2 regions of the Streptomyces sp. NPDC127106 genome follow, and region 1 is predicted to be linked to the other one. Evidence: riboswitches for the same ligand, from Rfam matches in the RefSeq annotation. Region 1 holds a riboswitch; the other holds the start of a gene.

Region 1 (9,697 bases):
ACTCCACGACCTTCGACGAACGAGTGACGTCGAAACGCGTGAGGTTGCCGCACAGCGTGCAACGCCACCGGGTGCTGTCGGTCGGCAGGGGAACCGTCATCAGGCCGCACTCTCCTTCGTAGCTCTTTCAATTAAAGCCGCCGTCTGCGGGAATCGGCGGACCGCAGCACGTAACCCTACGGCCTGCCGGGGCGTGGGAAGGGGCCGGCCGGGTCATGCTCAATCGCATGATCGTAAAGTGGCGGGCCGTGCGCGAGGCCGCCCGGGGCCCGGTGGTCACCCACGCACTGATCGCCGCCTGCTGCGTGGTGTTCCTGCTCGGTCCCGCCTCCGGCCTGAACCCGGCGTACGGGACCGGCGAACGGCTGGTGGAGACGGGGACCGCCTACTTCCGGCGCTGGGGCGTGGTCCCGGACGAGCTCTTCGGGGGCTCCGCCCGGGCGCTGCTGACGCCGCTGACGGCCCTGTTCGTCCACGGCAGCTGGCTGCACCTGCTCGGCAACCTGCTCTTCCTCCACGTCTTCGGTGCGATGACGGAGGAGCGGATGGGCCGCGCGGCCTTCCTCTGCTTCTACATCGGCACGGGCTACCTCGCGCTGGCGGCGTACGCGGCGGCCAACGCCTCCTCCGGGGAGACGCTCGTCGGGGCGTCCGGCGCGATCTCGGCGGTACTGGGCGCGTTCCTGTACCTGTTCCCGCGCGCCCGGGTGACGAGCCTCTTCCCGTTCCTGTTCTTCCTGCCGCTGCGGTTCCCCGCCCGGCTCGTCCTGCTGTTCTGGTTCGCCCTGCAGTGGGTGGCCGCGCACCGCGCGGACAGCGGGCCCGGCGTGGCGTACCTGGCGCACCTGGTGGGCTTCTCCCTCGGCTTCGTCCACGCGTGGGTGCGTTACCGGCGTGCGACTAGAGTGAGGCGACCAGCGACGGCCACCGAGGGAGACAGCCAGCCATGATCACCGCGATCGTGCTCATCAAGACCAGCGTGGACCGCATCCCCGAGATCGCCGAGTCCATCGCGGCGCTGGAGAACGTCAGCGAGGTCTACTCCGTCACGGGCACGTACGACCTCATCGCCCTGGTGCGCGTGAACCGCCACGACGACCTGGCGGACATCATCCCGGGCCGCATCAGCAAGATCCCCGGCGTGGAGGCGACGGACACCCACGTGGCGTTCCGCACCTACTCCCAGCACGACCTGGAAGCGGCCTTCGCCATCGGCCTGGACGCCTAGCCGCCCCTGCCGCCGCCGGAGCCCCCGCCCGCCGGCCGCGCCCCGGCGTCAGAGCCGCGGCAGGGCCTCCCCGGGGTCTTCCGGGCCCGGCAGCGGCCGGCCCTCCGCACAGGCCAGGGCGGTGGCCACCGGGTCCCCGTACGTCGTGTGCCTCATGGTCACCGACCGTGTCACACGGCCGGGACGCAGCGGCCCTCCTCCGTGCGGTACTGCCACTGCGCGCCCTCGGTGACGAGCTCCCGGACCGCGCGGACGAACCGCTCCACGTGCTCGTCGGGGGTCCCGGCGCCGAAGCTCACCCGGATCGCGTTCAGCGACCTCCCCCGCCCCGCGGCCGGGGGGACCCCCACCTCGCTCCGCCCGCCCGGCTCCCCCTCCGGGGCCCCGCACGCGCCGGGCTCCTGCGGGGCGCTGCCGAGCAGGGTGCGCACCAGCGGATGGGCGCAGAACAGGCCGTCGCGGACCCCGATGCCGTACTCGGCCGACAGGGCGGCGGCGAAGTGGGAGCTGTTCCAGCCCTCCACCACGAAGGAGAGGACGCCGACGCGCGGGGCGTCGTCCCCGAACAGGGAGAGGATCCGCACCTGCGGGATGCCGGCGAGGCCCGCGCGGACCTGTGCGATCAGCTCGTGTTCGCGGGCGACGAGCCGGTCGAAGCCGGCCTCGGTCAGGGCGCGGCAGGCGGAGGCGATGGCGTAGACGCCGATGACGTTGGGGGATCCGGCCTCGTGGCGGGCGGCCGTGGTGTGCCACTCGACGTCGACGCCGCCGTCCTCGCGGCGGGCGACCGTCCGCGAGGCGCCGCCGCCGGCCAGGTAGGGCCGGGCCTGCTGCAGCCAGTCGGCCCGTCCGGCCAGCACGCCCGAGCCGAAGGGCGCGTACAGCTTGTGCCCGGAGAAGGCCACCCAGTCCACGTCGAGGTCCTGGACGGAGACGGGGTGGTGCGGGGCCAGCTGGGCGGCGTCGAGGACGATCCGGGCGCCGTGGGCGTGCGCCGCGGCGGCGAGCTCGCGCACCGGCCACAGCTCACCGGTGACGTTGGACGCCCCCGTGACGCAGACCAGCGCCGCACCGTGGACGTCCCGGTCCGCGAGGGCCCGCTCCAGGGCGGCCACGGCCTCCTCGGGGCTGCGCGGGGCGTCGAGGTACGTGACCTGCGCACCGTCCCAGGGCAGCAGCGAGGCGTGGTGCTCGGTCTCGAAGACGAAGACGCGGCAGTCGGCCGGGAGAGCGGCGGCGAGCAGGTTGAGGGAGTCGGTGGTGGACCGGGTGAAGACCACCTGGTCGGAGGGGCGGCAGTCCAGGAACGCGGCGACCGCGGCCCGGCTCTGCTCGAAGAGGTCGGTGGAGAGCTGCGAGAGGTAGCCCGCCCCGCGGTGCACGCTGCCGTAGTAGGGGGCGTACGCGGCCACGTCGTCCCAGACGCGCTGGAGGGCGGGGGCGCTGGCGGCGTAGTCGAGGGCCGCGTAGGTGACCTCGCCACCCGTGACGAGCGGGACGGTGACGTCCCGGCCGAGGACCGGGAGCGGCCCGGCACAGGCGGCGGAAGCGGCACCGCCCGCGCAGGCGGCGGAAGCGGCCGAGGCGGTCTCGACGGAGGCGGTAGCGGTCGCGGTGGCGGCGTTCAGGAATGCGGACATGGCGGTATCTCCCGGCGGGCAGCGGAACGGCTTCGGATGTCACCCGTCCGCGGGTACGGCGCTGCGGCCGGCCGGGGGACGGGGAGGAATGCCTCGGAGCACGGGCCTGGGCGCACACGGCTGCCCGGGTACGCGGAGGGAAGGGACCCTGGTCCGAGGGGTGGAGAAGGGGCGGAGCCGCCCTATCGCATTCGCTTGCTCACGGAAAACGCTCCTCGAGGACCAGGACCCCTGGTGTCGAGGGATCCGCGCTTGCCGCGGACCTCGCTGCCCGCGGCCTGGTCATCACCCGGGGCACCCCGCCACGGAAGGAGGGTTGCCGGACAGCAAGCCGGGGCCAAAACGCTGTCACTCGTGACCTGGTCAGTCATCCTGCCACAAGATCCCGCACGCACAAGACCCCGGTCCGTATGCCGGACCGGGGTCTTGGCCGAAAAAGATCTCTCAGGTCAGGCGTTGCTGGCGGCCACCCACCGCTCCAGGGCGGCCTGCGCCGCGCCCGAGTCGATGGCCTCCGCGGCCCGCTCGACGCCCGCCCGGATCTGCTCCTCCAGGGATCCGCTGCCCGGGTCGACGGCCACCAGGGCGGCGGCCGAGTTCAGCAGCACCGCGTCCCGCACCGGGCCGGTCTCACCGGCCAGCACCCGCCGCGCGACGTCCGCGTTGTACGAGGCGTCCGCGCCCCGCAGCTCCACGACGTCCACGAGGCCGATGCCCACGTCGCGCGGGTCGAAGGCCTGCTCCTGCACCCGCCCCTCGCGGACCCACCACACCCGGGACGTGGCCGTCGTGGTCAGCTCGTCCAGGCCGTCGTCCCCGCGGAACACCAGGGCCGAGGAGCCGCGCTCCGCCAGCACGCCCGCGACGATGGGGGCCATCCGGGCGTCGGCGACGCCGGTGGCCTGCGCCCGGACCCGGGCCGGATTGGTCAGCGGGCCCAGGAAGTTGAAGGTGGTCCGGATGCCCAGTTCGCGGCGGGCCGGGGCCACGTGCCGCAGCGCCGGGTGGAACTTCACCGCGAAGCAGAAGGTGATGCCGGCCTCCTCGGCCACCCGGGCCACCCGGGCCGGGGTGAGGTCCAGGTTGACGCCCAGCTTCTCCAGCACGTCGGAGGCCCCGCTCGCCGAGGACGCGGCCCGGTTGCCGTGCTTGACCACCTTGGCGCCGGTACCGGCCACCACGATCGAGGACATGGTCGAGATGTTCACGGTCTTGGCCCCGTCGCCGCCGGTGCCGACGATGTCCACCGTCCGGCCGGGCACCTCGATCAGGTTGGCGTGCGCGTACATGGCCCGCACCAGGCCGTTGATCTCCTCGACCGTCTCCCCCTTGGCCCGCAGGGCGACCGCGAAACCGGCGATCTGGGCGTCGGTGGCCTCCCCCCGCATGATCCGGTCCATGGCCCACGCCGTGTCGTCGGCGTGCAGGTCCCGGCCCGAGAGCAGCGCGTCCAGTACGGCCGGCCAGGACCGGGCCGCCACGCTGTCGCCGCCTGCCGGGGTCACAACGTTCATGGTCCGCTCCTGAGGGTCCACAGTCGAATGGGAAGGCCTTCAGCCTATCCAGGCCGGACAGACGGCGAAGAGCCCCGTCCAGACCCTGGACGGGGCTCTTGCCGTGGGCGACACCGGGACTGACCGAAATCAGACCCTCACGCGGGATCAGTGGTGGCCGTGGCCGCTCTGGATCTCCTTGAACTCCTCCACCGTGGGCTTCGGAATCTGGTTGCCCTCGCCGTACATGCCCTGGCTGAGCTTGGCGCGGAGCTTCTCCGACATCTTGACCTTGCGCTCGACGCCGTTCTCGTCGACCGTCGGGCCGAGCTCCAGCGGCTTGTACTGCTCGTGCGCGGTGAGCGTGTGCAGCTTGGCCTGGTCCAGGGTCTCGTGGACCTCGATGAACTCACCGTGCGGCAGCCGCTTGATGATGCCGGTCTCACGACCGTGCAGCACCTTGTCGTGGTCCCGGCGCTGCAGGCCGAGGCAGATGCGCTTGGTGACGATGAACGCGATCACCGGGACGGCGAAGAAGCCGATCCGCACGAACCAGGTGATGTTGTTGATCGAGAGGTGGAAGTACTGCGCGAACATGTCGTTGCCACCGCCGACCAGGAGCACGATGTACTCCGCGATCCAGGCGACACCGAAGGCCGTGCGGGTCGGGGCGTTGCGCGGGCGGTCCAGGATGTGGTGCTCGCGCTTGTCGCCGGTGACCCAGGACTCGATGAACGGCCACACCGCGATCGCGCCGAGGACCAGCGGGAAGAGCACCAGCGGGATGAACACGCCCAGGACGAGCGTGTGGCCCCACAGGTTGATCTCCCAGCCCGGCATGGCACGGATCAGGCCTTCCGGCATACCCATGTACCAGTCGGGCTGCGCACCGGTGGACACGTGGTCCGGGCGGTACGGGCCGAGCGCCCAGATCGGGTTGATCGAGGCGATCGCCGCGATGGCCGCGATGACACCGAAGACCAGGAAGAAGAAGCCTCCGGCCTTGGCCATGTAGACCGGCAGCAGCGGCATGCCGACGACGTTGTTGTTCGTCTTGCCGGGGCCCGCGAACTGGGTGTGCTTGTGGTAGAAGACCAGGATCAGGTGGGCCACCAGCAGGCCCATCATGATGCCGGGCAGCAGCAGGATGTGGATCGAGTAGAACCGGGCGACGAAGTCGCCGCCGGGGAACTCGCCGCCGAAGAGGAAGAACGAGATGTACGTGCCGACGACCGGCACGGACAGGATCGCGCCCTCCATGAAGCGGACACCGGTGCCCGAGAGCAGGTCGTCCGGCAGGGAGTAACCGGTGAAACCGGTGAACATGCCGAGGACCAGCAGCAGGAAGCCGAAGACCCAGTTGACCTCACGCGGCTTGCGGAACGCGCCGGTGAAGAAGACGCGCATCATGTGCACGACCATGCCGGCGACGAAGATCAGCGCGGCCCAGTGGTGGATCTGCCGGATGAGCAGACCACCGCGGACGTCGAAGCTGATCTCCAGTGTCGAGGCGAACGCCTCGGACATCCGGACGCCCTGCATCGGCACGTACGAGCCGTGGTACACGACCTCGTTCATGCTCGGGTGGAAGAACAGCGTCAGGTACACACCCGTGAGGATGATGATGATGAAGCTGTAGAGGCAGACCTCACCCAGCATGAAGGACCAGTGGTCCGGGAAGATCTTGCGCATGTTCGCCTTGGCGAGGCTGTAGATGCCCAGGCGGCCATCCGCCCAGTCAGCCACGCGCTCGCCGGCGGGCGCCTTGCGCTTCCCCGCCGCGCCAGCGGCTGATGTGTTCGAAGTGGCGGTACTCATCCGCGCTCCCAGAATGCAGGACCGACGGGCTCCTCGAAGTCGCCGTGCGCCTCAAGGAAGCCTTCGCGGTTCACGCCGATCCGCAGCTGCGGAAGCGCGTGGCCGGCGGGTCCGAAGACGACGCGACCGCCGTCGGAGAGGTCGAAGGTGGACTGGTGGCACGGGCAGAGCACGTGGTGCGTCTGCTGCTCGTACAGGCTGATCGGGCAGCCGACGTGGGTGCAGATCTTCGAGTAGGCGACGATGCCGTCGTGGGACCACTCGAGTTCCTGCTTGTCCTTGATGTCCTCCGGCTTGATCCGGACGATCATCAGGGCGGCCTTGGCGATCTCGTTGTTGAAGTCGTGCGCGTCCTCCTCCAGGCCCTCGGGCATGACGAAGGTGAGCGAACCGACCGGGACGTCCTCGGGACGCAGCGGCTCCATCGTGTTCTGGTTGATGAGCAGCTTGCCCTTGGCCCACAGGGTGTGGCGCAGCTTGTCCTCGGGCAGCGGACCGAGGTCGCGCATGATCACGACGGCGGACAGCGGCAGCATGGCCAGCGCGCCGAGCATCGTGTTGCGGATCAGCGGACGGCGGGCGATGCCCGACTCGTTCGCACCGTCGGCGAAGTCCTGCATGACCTTCGCCTTGACCTCGGGCGAGGCCGCGATCTCGTGGCGGTCGTCGGCGACCTCGACGTCGGACATCAGGGTGCGGGCCCAGTGGACCGCGCCCGCGCCGATGCAGAAGAGGGCCGCGCCCAGGCTCATGCCGAGGGCGAAGTTGAGCGCGCTGATCTTCCCGAGGGGGAAGAGGAACACGATCTTGTCGACCGGGATGACCACGTACGACACGATGAAGGCAACGGTGGCCAGCATCGACACCGTGAAGAGCATCGCCACGGTGCGCTCGGAGCGCCTCGCGGCCCGCTCGTCGATGTCCTGGATGCGCGGCTTGTGGACCGGCAGGCCCGGGTCGGCGAACGGGTCGTCCGCGACCGCTACACCGGCGTGGTGCTCGTCGCCCTGCTCGCTCGGCAGGTGCTTTTCTTCGGGAATGTCTTGGCTACTCATGACTTCTTGGCCTTAGCGGTGTGGGCCGCGACCCAGACGGCGACAGCGATCAGCGCACCCAGACCGAAGATCCAGCCGAACAGGCCCTCCGAGACGGGGCCGAGGCCGCCGAGCTTCAGACCGCCGGGGTTGACCGACTTCTCGCCGTTCACGTTCTGGAGGTACGCGATGATGTCCTTCTTCTGCTTCTCCGGCATCGTGGTGTCGGGGAAGGAGGGCATGTTCTGCGGGCCGGTGAGCATGGCCTCGTAGATGTGCTTCGGCGAGACGTCCTCGAGGTTCGGGGCGTACTTGCCGTCGGTCAGCGCGCCGCCCTCACCGGTGAAGTTGTGGCACTGTGCGCAGTTGTTGCGGAACAGCTCGCCACCCTTTGCGATGTCGGCGCCGGCCGGGTCGTACTGCTTCTCGGTCGGCGTGATCGGACCGGCACCGAGGGAGGCGATGTACGCCGCCAGCTGGTCGATCTGCGCCTGCGAGTAGATGTTGGGCTTCTTCGGCACCTGGGCGCCGGGCTGCTGGGCCGGCATACGGCCCGTGCTCACCTGGAAGTCGACGGCCGCGGAGCCGACGCCGACCAGGCTGGGGCCGTCAGTGGTTCCCTGACCGCCGGTCCCGTGGCAGCTTGCGCAACCCACGGCGTAGAGCTTCTTGCCCTCCTCGATGGCGAGGGACTGGGCGGTTTCTTCGGCCTGCGCCTTGCCCGCAGGGGCGAAGGCGGCGTACAGCCCCCCAGTGGCCGCCAGCGCGAGGAGTAGAACGACGACCGCCGCCAGCGGATGGCGTCGTCGTGCGGAGAGCTTTTTCACGGATTACCCCGGTGTCAGGATCTTCTGCGTCGGTGTTTCTGGCTGTCGGTGCCGGGTCTGGCCCGGTGACGTGTTCGCTACTTGATCAGGTAGATCGTCGCGAAGAGGCCGATCCAGACGACATCGACGAAGTGCCAGTAGTAGGACACGACGATGGCCGACGTGGCCTGTTCGTGGGTGAACCTCTTGGCGGCGTACGTCCGGCCGAGGACCAGCAGGAAGGCGATGAGACCGCCCGTCACGTGCAGGCCGTGGAAGCCGGTGGTCAGGTAGAAGACCGAGCCGTACGGGCCGGACGAGAGCGTCATGTTCTCGTGCTTGACCAGCTCGGTGTACTCGAACACCTGGCCGCCGATGAAGATCGCGCCCATAACGAACGTGATGATGAACCACGTGCGGAGCTTCTTCACGTCACCGCGCTCCGCGGCGAAGACGCCGAGCTGGCAGGTGAGGGAGGAGAGCACCAGGATCGTGGTGTTCGTCGCCGAGAAGGGCAGATTCAGGCTGTTGGCCTGCTCCGTCCAGTACTCGGTGCCCGTCACCGATCGCAGGGTGAAGTACATCGCGAAGAGGGCCGCGAAGAACATCAGCTCGGAACTCAACCAAATGATGGTTCCGACGCTGACGAGGTTCGGTCGGTTGACCGTCGGGTGCGCGTGCCCGGTATCTACTGTCGTTGCTGTCGCCACGACCGACATTATGTCGGTCGCTTATCCGGCCCTCACGCCGGGGGGTGCCGTTCGGAGTGTCCGGCCCCTGTGCAGGGCCCGAACGGCCCATCAGCCGTGCGTGCGCGAGGGTGTGCGAACCGATGTTGACGCCGGGTCGGGAGGAGTAGCATCCCGCGCAACATCAACGTGATTCACGGCACCGTGGAGGAACGAAATGCGGTCGACTGCACGGGTTCTGGTCTACAGCGACGACGCGAACACCCGGCAGCAGGTGCGCCTGGCGGCCGGACGCCGGCCGGCCGCGGACCTGCCGCCGGTGGAGTTCACCGAGTGCGCCACACTGCCCGCCGTCCTGTCCGAGCTGGATGCGGGCGGGATCGACGTGTGCGTCCTGGACGGCGAGGCCGTTCCGGCCGGCGGCATGGGCGTGTGCCGGCAGATCAAGGACGAGGTCTTCCGCTGCCCGCCCGTGCTGCTGCTGATGGGCCGTCCCCAGGACGCCTGGCTGGCCACCTGGAGCCGCGCGGACGCGGCGGTGACCCTGCCGGTCGATCCGGTGGAGTTCGCGGACGCCTTGGCGCGCCTGCTGCGCGCACGGCTGTCCCTGGACGCGTAGCGGACGGAGCCGGCGGTGCGCCGGGCCGCGCACGGGGCCCTGCGCACCGGCGGCGCCGGCCGCACCGGGGGTGTCCGAACCGGGTGGGGGCGGCCTCAGACCCGCGGGCGCAGACGGGCCTGGTCGACCACGCTGCGGCCGTCCTGGGTGTCCTTGAGCAGGGCGCTGCCCTGGCGCCAGTCCTTCCAGTTCATGTTCCAGTCGCCGTAGCCGTTGCCGAAGGTGGGCATGTCCTCGCCGATGCTGTTGACGACCTGCACGATGTCGCCCTCGGTGATGTTCTCGTAGAACCAGGCCGCGTTGCCCGTGCTCATGCCGGTGCAGCCGTGGCTGACGTTCTCGTAGCCGTGGAAGCCGACGGACCACGGGG
Region 2 (12,446 bases), on a different contig from region 1:
GGCCAGGTCCCGCACGGCCGCCGTGTACGACCGGTAGACCTCCAGGTCCTGCCGCGAGGGGTACGCGGAGGCCAGGTGCACCACCTGCCCGCGCCACTCCGGGTAGGTGATCAGCAGCTCCCGGTAGGCGAGGAGCCCGCGCACGATGTTCTTCGACAGCTCCGTCCGGTCGACGCGGACGATCGTCTTGCGGTCCCCGATCTCGGCGCGCAGTCCCGCCAGCCGGTCGTCGACCTCCGGCCGGTGCGCGAGCCGGCGCAGCTCGTCGCCGTCCACGCCCAGCGGGTACACGGCGACGTCGGTGCGCCGGTGCCGGACCGGGCCGCGCATCGCCTTCTGCACGTACCGCTCGCCGCCCGTCCCCGCGGGCATGAGCGGATCGGCGATGCCGCGCTCGTCCTCCAGGTGGGCGCAGCTGAGGAAGGCGTGCGCCCAGGCCCAGGTGTGGAAGCCGAGCAGGTCGGCGCCGAGCATGCCCCAGACGAGCTCGCGCCGGATGTCGTCGGGCAGCATGTCGAGGAATTCCCACGACGCCCACGGCGTGTGCGTGAAGTGGGCGATCCGCAGGTCGGGCCGCAGCTCGCGCAGCAGCCCCGGCACGAGCGCCAGGTGGTAGTCCTGGACGAGCACGCAGGCGTCCTGGGCCGCCTCCTCGGCCAGTGCCCGTGCGAAGGCCCGGTTGTAGCCGGTGTACGCCGCCCACTGGCGCCGGAAGGCGGCGTCGAAGACGGGGGTGCGGGGGATGTCGTACAGGTGGTGGTGGGTGAACCAGAGCACCGAGTTCGCGATGCCGTTGTAGGCGGCGTCGTACACGGCCGGGTCGATGTCCAGCATGCGCACGCCGGGTTCGGCGACGCCGCGGCGGACGGCCTCGCGGTCCGCGTCCGACAGGGCGGCGCAGATCCACAGCGCGTCGGGCTGCTCGGCGAGAGCGGCGGACAGGCCGGAGACGAGGCCGCCCCCGCCGCGCCGGGCGCCGAGGGTGCCGTCGGCATCGAGGGCGTAGGAGAGCGGTCCGCGGTTGGCTGCGACGAGAACGTGGGAAGCCATGCGGCGAACCTAGCCCGGCCCGCCCCGCCTCAAACGTCCGTTCTCACCCCGGTGTGCCCCCTGACGCGCCCCTGACACCGTCCCCCTGACACCGTCGTGCCGCCCGCCGTCAGGCGACGCGCCGGACCGCGTACTCCTCGATCTCGGTCATCGGCGGCCGCTCCTCGGTGTCCACGGCGTGCGTGCGCGGCACGAACCCGCCCGGGCCGCGCTCGAACTGCGTCAGCACGGGCCGTACCAGGTGCCCGCGCGAGAGCCGCAGCTGCGCCGTCCGGTAGATCGCCGCGGCCATCCGGCCGAGTGCCTGCCCGTCCTGGTGGCGGTGGAGCCGTACGCCGACGTCCACCTGGGCGAGGGCGTCCAGCCCGACCGTGTGGAGCGCGTCGACCAGCAGGCCCAGCTCGACGCCGTAGCCGACGGGGAACGGCAGCCGCTCCAGCAGCGAGCGGCGGACGGCGTACTCGCCGCCCAGCGGCTGGACGAAGCCGGCCAGCTGCGGCCAGTGCAGGTTGAGCAGGGGCCGGGCGACGAGCTCGGTGACCCGGCCGCCCTGTCCGGGGGCGTCGCCGAGCGGCCGGTCGTACATCGCCTTGACGAACTGCACGTCCGGCTCGGTCAGCAGCGGGCCGACGATCCCGGTGACGAAGGCGGCCGAGAAGTCCCGCAGGTCCGCGTCGACGAAGCAGACGACGTCGCCGGTGGTGGCGAGCAGCGAGCGCCACAGCACCTCGCCCTTGCCGGGCAGGGCCGGGATGCGGGGCAGGATCGCGTCGCGGTGGACCACGCGGGCGCCGGCCTTCGCGGCGACCTCGGCGGTGCGGTCGGTGGAGCCGGAGTCGACGACCACCAGTTCGTCGACGAGCGGGAAGGCCGGCCGTTCGACGAGATCGCGCCGGATGACCTCGACGATCGCGCCGACCGTCGCCTCCTCGTCGAGCGCGGGCAGGACGACGCTGACCGTCGTGCCCGACGCCCGTTTCGCGGCGAGGAGCTGGTCGAGCGGTCGGTCGGCAACGGACCAGGAGCGGTCCGCGAGCCAGCGCTCCACCTCTTCCAGCACGTTCGGCACTCCCTGTTCCTTCGGCTGCGTGACCGGCTGTTCCGGCTCAAAAGCGATCCATCTCGCGCATCGGACAGCCGTCTCAACTGCCCGAGCCTTCGGTTACAGTCTTGAACAACGCGAAGGACCGCCGCATGCCGGGGGTCCCGCGGACAAACGCGTCGGCGCGCCACGAGCGCGCGGACCGGCGCCATACCGCTCATCCAGAGGGGCAGAGGGACACGGCCCGTTGAAGCCCCGGCAACCCTCCAGTCGGTTTCCCGCGCCTGCGTGCAGCAGCAGCGAGGTCCCCGGCTAGGGAAGGTGCCAATTCCGTCTCATGGCGAAATGCGCCATGGGGAAGATGAGGAGAAAGGGCCTCGCCATCATGGCTGCACAGACCGTTGCCACCCCTGCCGCCGTACCCTCCGACGCCGCGCCCTCCGTCGACCTCGGTCCCGCCTCGGCCCTGTCGTGTCGGGAGTGCGGTACCCGTTTCGAGCTCGGCCCGGTCTTCGCGTGCGTCGAGTGCTTCGGCCCGCTGGAGGTCGCGTACGCGTTCCCGGCCGGCACCGGGTCGTCCGAAGACGCCGAGGCCCTGCGCGCCGCGATCGAGGCCGGTCCGAACAACATCTGGCGGTACGCGCCGCTGCTGCCCGTCCCCGCCGACGTGGCCGCCAAGCCCAGCCTGAACCCGGGCTTCACCCAGCTCGTCGACGCCGAGAACCTGGCCAAGGAGCTCGGCGTCACCGGCAAGCTGTACGTCAAGGACGACTCCGGCAACCCGACGCACTCCTTCAAGGACCGCGTCGTCGCGATCGCCGTCGAGGCCGCCCGCGCCTTCGGCTTCACCACGCTCTCCTGCTCCTCCACCGGCAACCTGGCCGGCGCCGTCGGCGCAGCCGCCGCCCGGGCCGGCTTCCGCTCCTGCGTGTTCATCCCGCACGACCTGGAGCAGGGCAAGGTCGTCATGGCCGGCGTGTACGGCGGCGACCTGGTCGGCATCGAGGGCAACTACGACGACGTGAACCGCTTCTGCTCGGAGCTCATCGGCGACCCGCTGGGCGAGGGCTGGGGCTTCGTCAACGTGAACCTGCGCCCGTACTACGGCGAGGGCTCCAAGACGCTCGCGTACGAGATCTGCGAGCAGCTCGGCTGGCGGCTCCCCGACCAGATCGTCGTCCCGATCGCCTCCGGCTCCCAGCTGACGAAGATCGACAAGGGTCTGCAGGAGCTGATCAAGCTCGGCCTGGTCGAGGACAAGCCGTACAAGATCTTCGGCGCGCAGGCCGAGGGCTGCTCCCCGGTGTCCACCGCCTTCAAGGCCGGCCACGACGTGGTGCGCCCGCAGAAGCCGAACACGATCGCCAAGTCGCTCGCCATCGGCAACCCGGCCGACGGCCCCTACGTGCTGGACATCGCGCGCCGCACCGGCGGCTACGTCGAGGACGTGACGGACGAGCAGGTCGTCGAGGCCATCAAGATCCTGGCCCGGACCGAGGGCATCTTCGCCGAGACCGCGGGCGGCGTGACCGTCGGCGTGACGAAGAAGCTGATCGAGAACGGGCAGCTCGACCCCGCGCTGACCACCGTCGTCCTCAACACGGGCGACGGCCTGAAGACCCTGGAGGCGGTGGCCGCGGACAGCGGGCAGACGGCCACCATCCGCCCCAGCCTGGACGCGTTCCGCGCCGCCGGCCTGGCCTGACCATCCCCCGCTCTACCGGAAAGGCAGTAGCGCCATGAGCGTCAACGTCCGCATCCCCACCATCCTGCGCACCTACACCGGCGGCCAGGCCGAGGTCCCGGCCGAGGGCGCGACCCTCGCCGAGGTCATCGCGTCGCTGGAGCAGAACCACCCCGGCATCGCCGCGCGCGTCCTCGACGACCAGGGCAAGCTGCGCCGCTTCGTGAACGTCTACGTGAACGACGACGACGTGCGCTTCGAGGGCGGCCTGCAGGCGGCCACCCCGGACGGTGCGGGCGTCTCGATCATCCCGGCGGTCGCCGGCGGCTGCTGAGGCGTACGCCTGATACGTCGTACCCGGGATTACCCCCTCCGGCATTAAGCGGAGGGGGTAATTCTGCTTGGTTGGGCGCGGTAGAGTTGGGGAAGCCCCCTCCGTTGTTCTTGCCCGCCGCATATGAGCGGGCCCCGCGAGGGGTGACATTGAGTCAATGTGCGCGTGCGGTATGGGGCTTTGGCGCGATATGCCAGGTCCGAGTTGCCCGGGAATACGATAAATTTTCGGCCTATTTCCCTCTTTCGGTGTGACCGGAATTCTCGTCGGATTGACCTGTTGCAGACAGCACCGGTGCAGATACATTCAGCCGCGGTCGAGGCGTTCCGGCGCAAGTTCTGACCCGGGACCGCGAAGTGCGTTCCCGCGCAAGGGCCAGTAATAGGGGAGTTAGGCATGGCTCAGGGCACCGTCAAGTGGTTCAACGCGGAGAAGGGCTACGGCTTCATCGCGGTCGACGGTGGTGCGGATGTGTTCGTCCACTACAGCGCCATCCAGATGGACGGATACCGCACCCTTGAAGAGGGTCAGCGGGTCGAGTTCGAGATCTCGCAGGGCCAGAAGGGCCCGCAGGCGGACATGGTCAAGCTCGCCGTCTGAGACCGGCGCGACCGGCACGACCGGCCACCGACGCGTACACGAGGGTCCACATCCTGAGGAGGGGTGCGGGCCCTTCGTGCGTCCCGGGCCGCACGCGGCCGACAGCCCGTCCGGCGAGCCGGCTCCGGCGTCCGGCATCCGGCGCCGTCCCGCGGCGGGTGCCCGGCGGCGTGGCCGGGGATGCCCGAAGCCGCTTGCACTCGCGGGGGTCGAGTGCTAATCATTGGCGTTAGCACTCTCCCGCGGAGAGTGCTACTACACGGGACCGGGTCGGTGAGGCCCGCAGCGTCCGGCGGGAAGGAACCGCCGGGCACGCAGGCCGTCCGTCGCGGGCGCAGGCGCGGTCCGGAGCAATCCACCCTCCCCGCGCGCCTAGCGGCGCAGGGGGAACCCCAGTCCTGGAGGACCACTTCAGATGGCCAAGATCATTGCGTTCGACGAGGAGGCCCGGCGCGGTCTCGAGCGCGGCATGAACCAGCTCGCCGACGCCGTCAAGGTCACCCTTGGCCCCAAGGGTCGCAACGTCGTCCTTGAGAAGAAGTGGGGCGCCCCCACGATCACCAACGATGGTGTCTCCATCGCCAAGGAGATCGAGCTCGAGGACCCGTACGAGAAGATCGGCGCCGAGCTGGTCAAGGAAGTCGCCAAGAAGACGGACGACGTCGCGGGCGACGGTACGACCACCGCCACCGTCCTGGCCCAGGCGCTCGTCCGCGAGGGCCTGCGCAACGTGGCCGCCGGCGCCAACCCGATGGCCCTCAAGCGCGGCATCGAGAAGGCCGTCGAGGCCGTCTCCGGCGCCCTGCTGGAGCAGGCGAAGGATGTCGAGACCAAGGAGCAGATCGCTTCCACGGCCTCCATCTCCGCCGCCGACACCCAGATCGGCGAGCTGATCGCCGAGGCCATGGACAAGGTCGGCAAGGAAGGCGTCATCACCGTCGAGGAGTCCCAGACCTTCGGTCTGGAGCTGGAGCTCACCGAGGGCATGCGCTTCGACAAGGGCTACATCTCGGCGTACTTCGCCACCGACATGGAGCGTATGGAGGCGTCCCTCGACGACCCGTACCTCCTGATCGTCAACTCCAAGGTCAGCAACGTGAAGGACCTCCTTCCGCTGCTGGAGAAGGTCATGCAGTCCGGCAAGCCGCTGCTGATCATCGCCGAGGACGTCGAGGGCGAGGCCCTGTCGACCCTGGTCGTCAACAAGATCCGCGGCACCTTCAAGTCCGTCGCCGTCAAGGCCCCGGGCTTCGGCGACCGCCGCAAGGCCATGCTCGGCGACATCGCCATCCTCACGGGCGGCACGGTCATCTCCGAGGAGGTCGGCCTCAAGCTGGAGAACGCCGGCCTGGACCTGCTGGGCCGCGCCCGCAAGGTCGTCATCACCAAGGACGAGACCACCATCGTCGACGGTGCCGGTGACAGCGACCAGGTTGCCGGTCGCGTCAACCAGATCCGCGCCGAGATCGAGAACTCCGACTCGGACTACGACCGCGAGAAGCTGCAGGAGCGCCTCGCGAAGCTGGCCGGCGGCGTGGCCGTCATCAAGGCCGGTGCCGCGACCGAGGTCGAGCTCAAGGAGCGCAAGCACCGCATCGAGGACGCCGTCCGCAACGCGAAGGCCGCCGTCGAGGAGGGCATCGTCGCCGGTGGTGGCGTGGCCCTGCTGCAGGCCTCCTCGGTCTTCGAGAAGCTGGAGCTGGAGGGCGACGAGGCCACCGGTGCCGCCGCCGTCAAGCTGGCCCTCGAGGCCCCGCTGAAGCAGATCTCCGTCAACGCCGGCCTCGAGGGCGGCGTCGTGGTGGAGAAGGTGCGCAACCTGACCCCGGGCCACGGCCTGAACGCCGCGACCGGCGAGTACGTCGACATGATCGCCGAGGGCATCATCGACCCGGCGAAGGTCACCCGCTCCGCCCTGCAGAACGCCGCGTCGATCGCCGCGCTGTTCCTGACCACCGAGGCCGTCATCGCCGACAAGCCGGAGAAGGCCGCCGCCGCTCCGGGCGGCATGCCGGGCGGTGACATGGACTTCTGATCGGCCCCGCGCTGATCGGCTGTTCTCGACCGAGGGCGGCACCCCTTCCCCAGGGAAGGCGTGCCGCCCTCGGGCGTTTCACGCCCCGGAGGCGAACCCGGTGGTTTCGAGCGCGAACCCGAACGGCTCCGGGACGTCCAGGGGCTTGCCGAAGGAAACCGTCTGCCGGGAGCGGTAGCCGTGCGGGGAGGGGTCGGAGAAGCAGGTGATCTCCGCGTCCTGCACGTCGACGACCAGGTAGACGGGTACCAGGCGGCCGTAGACTTCCAGCTTCTCCGCCCAGTCCGCGTCCCTGGTGGAGACGGAGGTGAACTCCGCGACCAGGGACAGGGCGGCGGCGTCAGCGTGGCGCCCGTCCTCTTTGAAGGCGGCCTCGTCGGCCACGAAGAGCTCGGGCCCGTACGCTCGCGCGACTGCCGGGAACCGGAACAGGAAGGGCGCAATGTCTGCCACGTGCCCTTCGGGCGCGTGGGCCCCGAGCTGCTCGCGCAGTACCCGCATGGGGCGGTAGTAACGCAGCTCGGACCACGGTGACACGACGATCTTCCCCCGGATGAGCTCGGCCTTGAAGCCGTCTGGCGTGTTCATCTCCTCGACGGTGCGCAGGAGGTCTTCGAACGTCGGCGGCGGCAAGGTCTCTCTGGGGGTGTCCCGCTCGATCATGATCGTCACCGTCGTCGTCCGGGATCGGGGTGGTCGTGCTCGCCTCGGCGCATGCACGTCCCAGGCTAGGGGCGGGACTGCCGCTCCGCCCGGATCCGGGCGGAGGCCACCCCTGCGGAGGCGGCGCTCCGGAACGTGCGGCGGCCCGGGTCGGGTCAGGCCGGACCGAGGGGCTTCAGGAAGTAGACGTCCTCGTGGTCGCCGGGGAAGCCGGGGACACGGGTGGTCTCCTCGTAGCCGTGGCGGGCGTAGAAGGCCGGCGCCTGGAAGGTGAACGAGGACACCATGATCGTGCGGCAGCCGCGGGCCGCCGCCTCCGCCTCCGCCGCGGCCAGGAGCTTGCCGCCCCAGCCGTCGCGGCGGCTGTCCTCCCGCACCCACACCATGGCGATGCCCGCCCGGTCGCCCCAGCTCCAGCCGCTGAGCCCGGCGACGAGCTGGCCGTCCGCGTCGTTCACGCGCACCGTGAACTCGGAGGGCGCGGCTCCGGAGGCCTCCTTGTTGAAGGCGTCCAGCTCCTTGCCGAGCCGTTCGTCGAGCCCGGAGTCGGGGCCGCCGGTGGTGAGGGTGTGTGTCGTGTCGGTCATGGTGCCCAGTCTTCAAGATCGCCCGGGCCGGGTCACCGTAATTTGTTTCACTGGGGGCATGAGCGACCTCTTCGTGAAGATCTGCGGTCTGAAGACCGCGCACGACGTCGACGCGGCCGTGGCCGCCGGCGCCGATGCCGTCGGCTTCGTCTTCGCCGCGGGCAGCCCCCGTACGATCGGCGCCGCCGAGGCGCGGGAGCTGGCCGCGCGGGTCCCGGCCGGGGTCCTCACGGTCGGCGTGTTCCGGGGCCAGCCGGTGGAGGAGGTGCGGCGGCTCACGGAGGAGAGCGGGGTCCGGGGCGTGCAGCTGCACGGGGACGAGGGCCCGGAGTACTACGGGGCCCTGCGCGCCGAGGGCCGCACCCTGCTGCGGGCCACCGCGCAGCGGGTGGAGCGCTGCGGGGAGTACGGCGAGGACCTGCTCCTGATCGACGCACCCGACCCCGGCTCCGGCAGGCCGTGGAACTGGGCCGCCGCGGAGTTCACCGCCCCCCGCGGCCACTGGCTGCTGGCGGGCGGCCTGAACCCGGACAACGTCCGCAAGGCCGTGGAGACCACGGGCGCGTGGGGTGTGGACGTGTCCAGTGGTGTCGAGCGGGAGCGCGGCGTGAAGTCCCCGGACCTGATCCGCGCCTTCGTGGCCGCGGCCCGGGGGTAGGGGCCCGGCCCCCTCGGTACGAGGGGGACCCGCCGTCCGTCGGGGGGATCGGGTCGGGATGCGGCTGCATCCCGAGGCCCGGCTGCGTGCGCTCCTCGGCATATGCCGAACGAGCGCCCCGGGCCGGGCCGGTACGACGGTGGCCACGCGTGGGAGTACCTGCTGCAGACCTGGCGCGACCTGGACGTACCGGAGGGCTGGCGCGCCGAGGTCTACGGCGGCCGCATCACCCTGTCCCCGCCGCCCGACCGCCATCGCAACGGGATCGTGGCCAGGGTGCAGCGGGCTCTGTACAGCCTCCTTCCACCGGAGTGGGAGGTCTACCGGGCGCTGGGCGTCCACATCGCTCCCCTGGGCGAGCTCTACGTCCCCGACGTGCTGGTGGCCCCGCGGGAGCTGGTCGAGGACGTGGCGGCCGACCCCTCCGACCCGATCGACGCCGCCGAGGCGCTGCTCATCGTCGAGGTCACCTCAAGGACCAACGCCGACGACGCCCGCACGAGGAAGCTCTGGGCGTACGGCCATGCTCCGGTCCCGGTGCACCTTCTGATCGACGGCTTCGACCGGCACGGCCCGACGAGCACCTTGTTCACGAGACCCGACAAGGGCGCCTACAGGCACGCCGACCGGGTGGCGTCCGGCGGAAAGCGGAGCTTCCCGAACCGTTCCGGCTGACGCTGGACACCGCCGGATTCCCGGCCCCGCAGCACGGCTAGCGACCGGAACCGGAGTCCATGGAGGACCGCCCGGGCCGGCGGTTAGGCTGCGGCCAAAGGGGGGATCATGGACGACAGGACGCCGCCGCTCGGGAGGCGGCTCCGGGACGGCGCCGTGCTGGCCGCGGCCTGCGCGTTCAGCGCCGTCACCGTGCTGTACGCCGTCCTGTACGCGAAGGTGTCGAGCGTCGACGCGGTCAGCGACGTGTGCAACAGCACGGACTGCCCGCGCGGCCTGGGCCGGCTGCTGCTGTGCACGGTGGTGGCCTGGCTCGTCGCGGCAGTCCTGTGGGTGGTCGCCCAGCGCGGCCGTCCCCGGCGGTCCGCGGCCCTCTGGACCGTGGCCGTCGTGGTCGCCCTCACCGCGCTGTGGCCCGCCTGGTATGGCTTCTCGTGGATGCGCGGCCCGCACATGGACCTGTCCGGCCACCAGGCCCCCGAGGGGGCCGGCGCCGGGAAGCCGCTCGGCTCCTGGGCCGGTGAGCCCGGTTCCGGGCGGGTGGTCCGGGTCCGCGAGGACGGCCTGACCGCCTACAACGGCGGGGGCCGCCGCAGCTGGGGCCGCGCCGCGCCCGAGGGCACCACGGTGTGCGCGATGGGTGCGGACACCCCGTCCGGCACCGGCGTCCTCGCCTATGCCACGGCGACGGGGGCCGGCCCGTGCGGGACCCGGATCGCGGCGGTGGACCTCACCTCCGGCGAGGAGCGGTGGTCGAAGGACGTCCCGGCACCGACGGGCACGGGCACGGGCACGCTCTCGGCGGGCGGCTCGCTCGCGGTGTCGGCCACGGCGGGGGCCGTCCTCGCCCACGACCTGCGCGAGGGCACGGAACGCTGGCGCGCCCCGCTGCCGACGCGGCCCGGTGCCATCGTCCAGGAGGTGGCCGCCGGGCCGTACCGGGTCCTGGTCACGGTCCGCTCGGACGAGGGCCGCGAGCTGCTCGCACTGGATGCCCGTACCGGCGCCGTCGCCTGGCGGACCCCGCTCCCGGCCGAGTACCCGCGCATCGTGTCGACCGTCCCGGCCGCGGTCATCGCGAACGACCGGCTGCTGCTGTTCGACGACGCGGGTCGCCCGCGCGGGGGCGGGGCGGAGCCGCCGTACGTCCCGGCTGCGACCGGGCAGCGGCGGGTGGTCGGGGACGTGCTGCTCGTGGCGGTCCCGGAGCGGGAGAAGAGGGAGGTGTTGGAGGCGTACTCGCTGGTCGACGGCCGTCTGCTGTGGACGCGGGCCTTCGAGGACGACATGTGGGTCCGCGCCCTGGGCGTCGGCCGGACCGGCCGGGTCGAGGTGGTGACGCAGGGCGCGTACACGCACCTGTGGCACCTCGACCTGCGCACCGGACAGCCGGCCGGGCCGTCGACGGTCCTGCGCGACCTGCCGATGGGCGAGTCGATCGCCTTCCACGGCAGGACGTTCGTCAACCTGGACGCCGGCGGCCGCCTGCCGCCGGTCTTCGACGTGGCCCCGGCGTCCGGCTGGTGACGAACGCCCCGCCGCGGCGCGCCGGCTAGTGGGCGAAGTTCTTCAGCGCTTCGGTGTTGAGGACGATGCCGACGGGTGCGGGGATCTTGACGGTCTCGCCGTACGGGAACGACGAGCTGCGGAGGGAGGAGTCGCCCCCGGGTTCACTGTGGACGGTCACGGTGCAGCCCTGACGGTCGACGAGGACGTGGACGGGGATTCCGGCCGAGGCGTACCCGTCGCGCTTCTCGGTCCGGTCCTGCCGGTCGGTGTCGCGGTCGTGGGAGGTCACCTCCAGCACCATGAGCACGTCCGCCGGATCGGCCCACTCCCCGGCACCGGCAAAGGTGCCGACCGGCGCGAGCACGCCGTCCGCACGGGCCCGGCCGGTGCGGCACTGCTCCACCTTCAGTCCGCGCTCCGGATACAACGCCCGTTCCGGCCGCTGCTGCATGCACTGCCGCAGCACCCACATGATGATCTCGTCGTGGTCGCCGTCGGGCACGGGCTTGACCTCGGTATGTGACAACGCGCCCGAGGTACGACGCAGGATTAGCCCGACAGGGTGAGTCGACTCAGGGGCGGCTGACGAAGACGGCCCGGCCCGCCGGGCCGGCCGGACGCGTTGACGAAGTGTCATCGGAGCGGCAACCTCGTCACGCTTCGGACGTCCTAGGCACGTGAAGAAGACAACGAAGGCAATTGCGCTGGCAGCGGCTCTGGTGGCCCTGGGCACGACCGGGGTGGCCCAGGCGGGCACGGCGCGCGCCGGTTTCGGGCACGGCCATCACAACGGCGACGTACGGATCAGCACGAGCCGGAACGCCAAGGGCGAGTTCGTGCTGGTCGATCCCGGGCGCGGCGGTCTCCAGGTGCGCAACCTGGCCAACGCCTACTTCGAGGGCTGGGACGCCGGCACACCGTCGGCGGACGCCGACGACGACTGGGGCAACGGGAGCAAGGACGACCGGCAGACCGCCGACGTGGACGCCCACGTCGGGGCCGCGCGGACCTGGGACTACTTCCTGAAGCAGCACGGGAGGCGCGGCATCCACGACGACGGGGTGGGGCCCCGTTTGTTCACCGACGTGGGTCCGGCTGACGGCCAGTTCTTCGCCCAGTACGACGGGGAGTGCGGTTGTCTGCTCCTGGGTCCGGCGTCCGGCGGCAATGCCGCGTGGAACGCCACCGACGTGGTGGCGCACGAGATGACCCACGGGATCACCGGCGCGACCGCCGGCCTGGATCTGAACGGCGAGGCCGGGGGCCTGAACGAGTCCACGAGCGACGTCTTCGGAACCCTGGTGGAGTTCTCGGCGCACAGCGGCAAGGACCGGCCGGACTACACCATCGGCGAGGGCGTGGGCGACAAGCCCTTGCGGTACATGGACGACCCCACCAGGGACGGGGTGTCCAAGGGGTGCTGGACGCCGGGTGTGGGGGACGGTGAGGAAGCCAATCACCGGATCGGCGGGATCAGCAACAAGTTCTTCTACCAGTTGGCCGTGGGCAGCGGGAAGACGCGGTGGGGGGACAGCCCGACCTGCGGTGGAGCGCCGGCGGTCACGGGGATCGGCAACGACAAGGCCGGGAAGATCTGGTACCGCGCGCT

What was found. A riboswitch is a leader RNA that binds a small molecule or an ion and turns the genes downstream of it on or off. The one in region 1 is predicted to bind S-adenosylmethionine.
Region 2: linked by a shared signal. The riboswitch ahead of thrC (threonine synthase) and the one ahead of ACFVGY_RS17340 (aminotransferase class V-fold PLP-dependent enzyme) in region 1 are both predicted to bind S-adenosylmethionine.

Annotation. Positions count from the first base shown of each region.
Region 1 is NZ_JBHXTC010000018.1:6,938-16,634, forward strand. It holds partial or broken gene ACFVGY_RS17325 (hypothetical protein) at 1-100, opposite strand, end outside; gene ACFVGY_RS17330 (rhomboid family intramembrane serine protease) at 228-950, shown strand; gene ACFVGY_RS17335 (Lrp/AsnC family transcriptional regulator) at 947-1,228, shown strand; gene ACFVGY_RS17340 (aminotransferase class V-fold PLP-dependent enzyme) at 1,399-2,868, opposite strand; SAM riboswitch class IV at 3,112-3,228, opposite strand; gene trpD (anthranilate phosphoribosyltransferase) at 3,318-4,382, opposite strand; gene ACFVGY_RS17350 (cytochrome bc complex cytochrome b subunit) at 4,530-6,179, opposite strand; gene ACFVGY_RS17355 (Rieske 2Fe-2S domain-containing protein) at 6,176-7,234, opposite strand; gene ACFVGY_RS17360 (c-type cytochrome) at 7,231-8,040, opposite strand; gene ACFVGY_RS17365 (heme-copper oxidase subunit III) at 8,118-8,738, opposite strand; gene ACFVGY_RS17370 (hypothetical protein) at 8,926-9,327, shown strand; gene ACFVGY_RS17375 (Ig-like domain-containing protein) at 9,423-9,697, opposite strand, start outside.
Region 2 is NZ_JBHXTC010000034.1:71,115-83,560, reverse strand. It holds gene ACFVGY_RS25385 (trehalose-6-phosphate synthase) at 1-1,050, opposite strand, end outside; gene ACFVGY_RS25380 (glucosyl-3-phosphoglycerate synthase) at 1,160-2,110, opposite strand; SAM riboswitch class I at 2,307-2,460, shown strand; gene thrC (threonine synthase) at 2,478-3,797, shown strand; gene ACFVGY_RS25370 (MoaD/ThiS family protein) at 3,832-4,110, shown strand; gene ACFVGY_RS25365 (cold-shock protein) at 4,507-4,710, shown strand; gene groL (chaperonin GroEL) at 5,126-6,745, shown strand; gene ACFVGY_RS25355 (Uma2 family endonuclease) at 6,824-7,408, opposite strand; gene ACFVGY_RS25350 (GNAT family N-acetyltransferase) at 7,564-7,995, opposite strand; gene ACFVGY_RS25345 (phosphoribosylanthranilate isomerase) at 8,054-8,653, shown strand; gene ACFVGY_RS25340 (Uma2 family endonuclease) at 8,756-9,328, shown strand; gene ACFVGY_RS25335 (PQQ-binding-like beta-propeller repeat protein) at 9,437-10,855, shown strand; gene ACFVGY_RS25330 (Uma2 family endonuclease) at 10,881-11,363, opposite strand; gene ACFVGY_RS25325 (M4 family metallopeptidase) at 11,515-12,446, shown strand, end outside.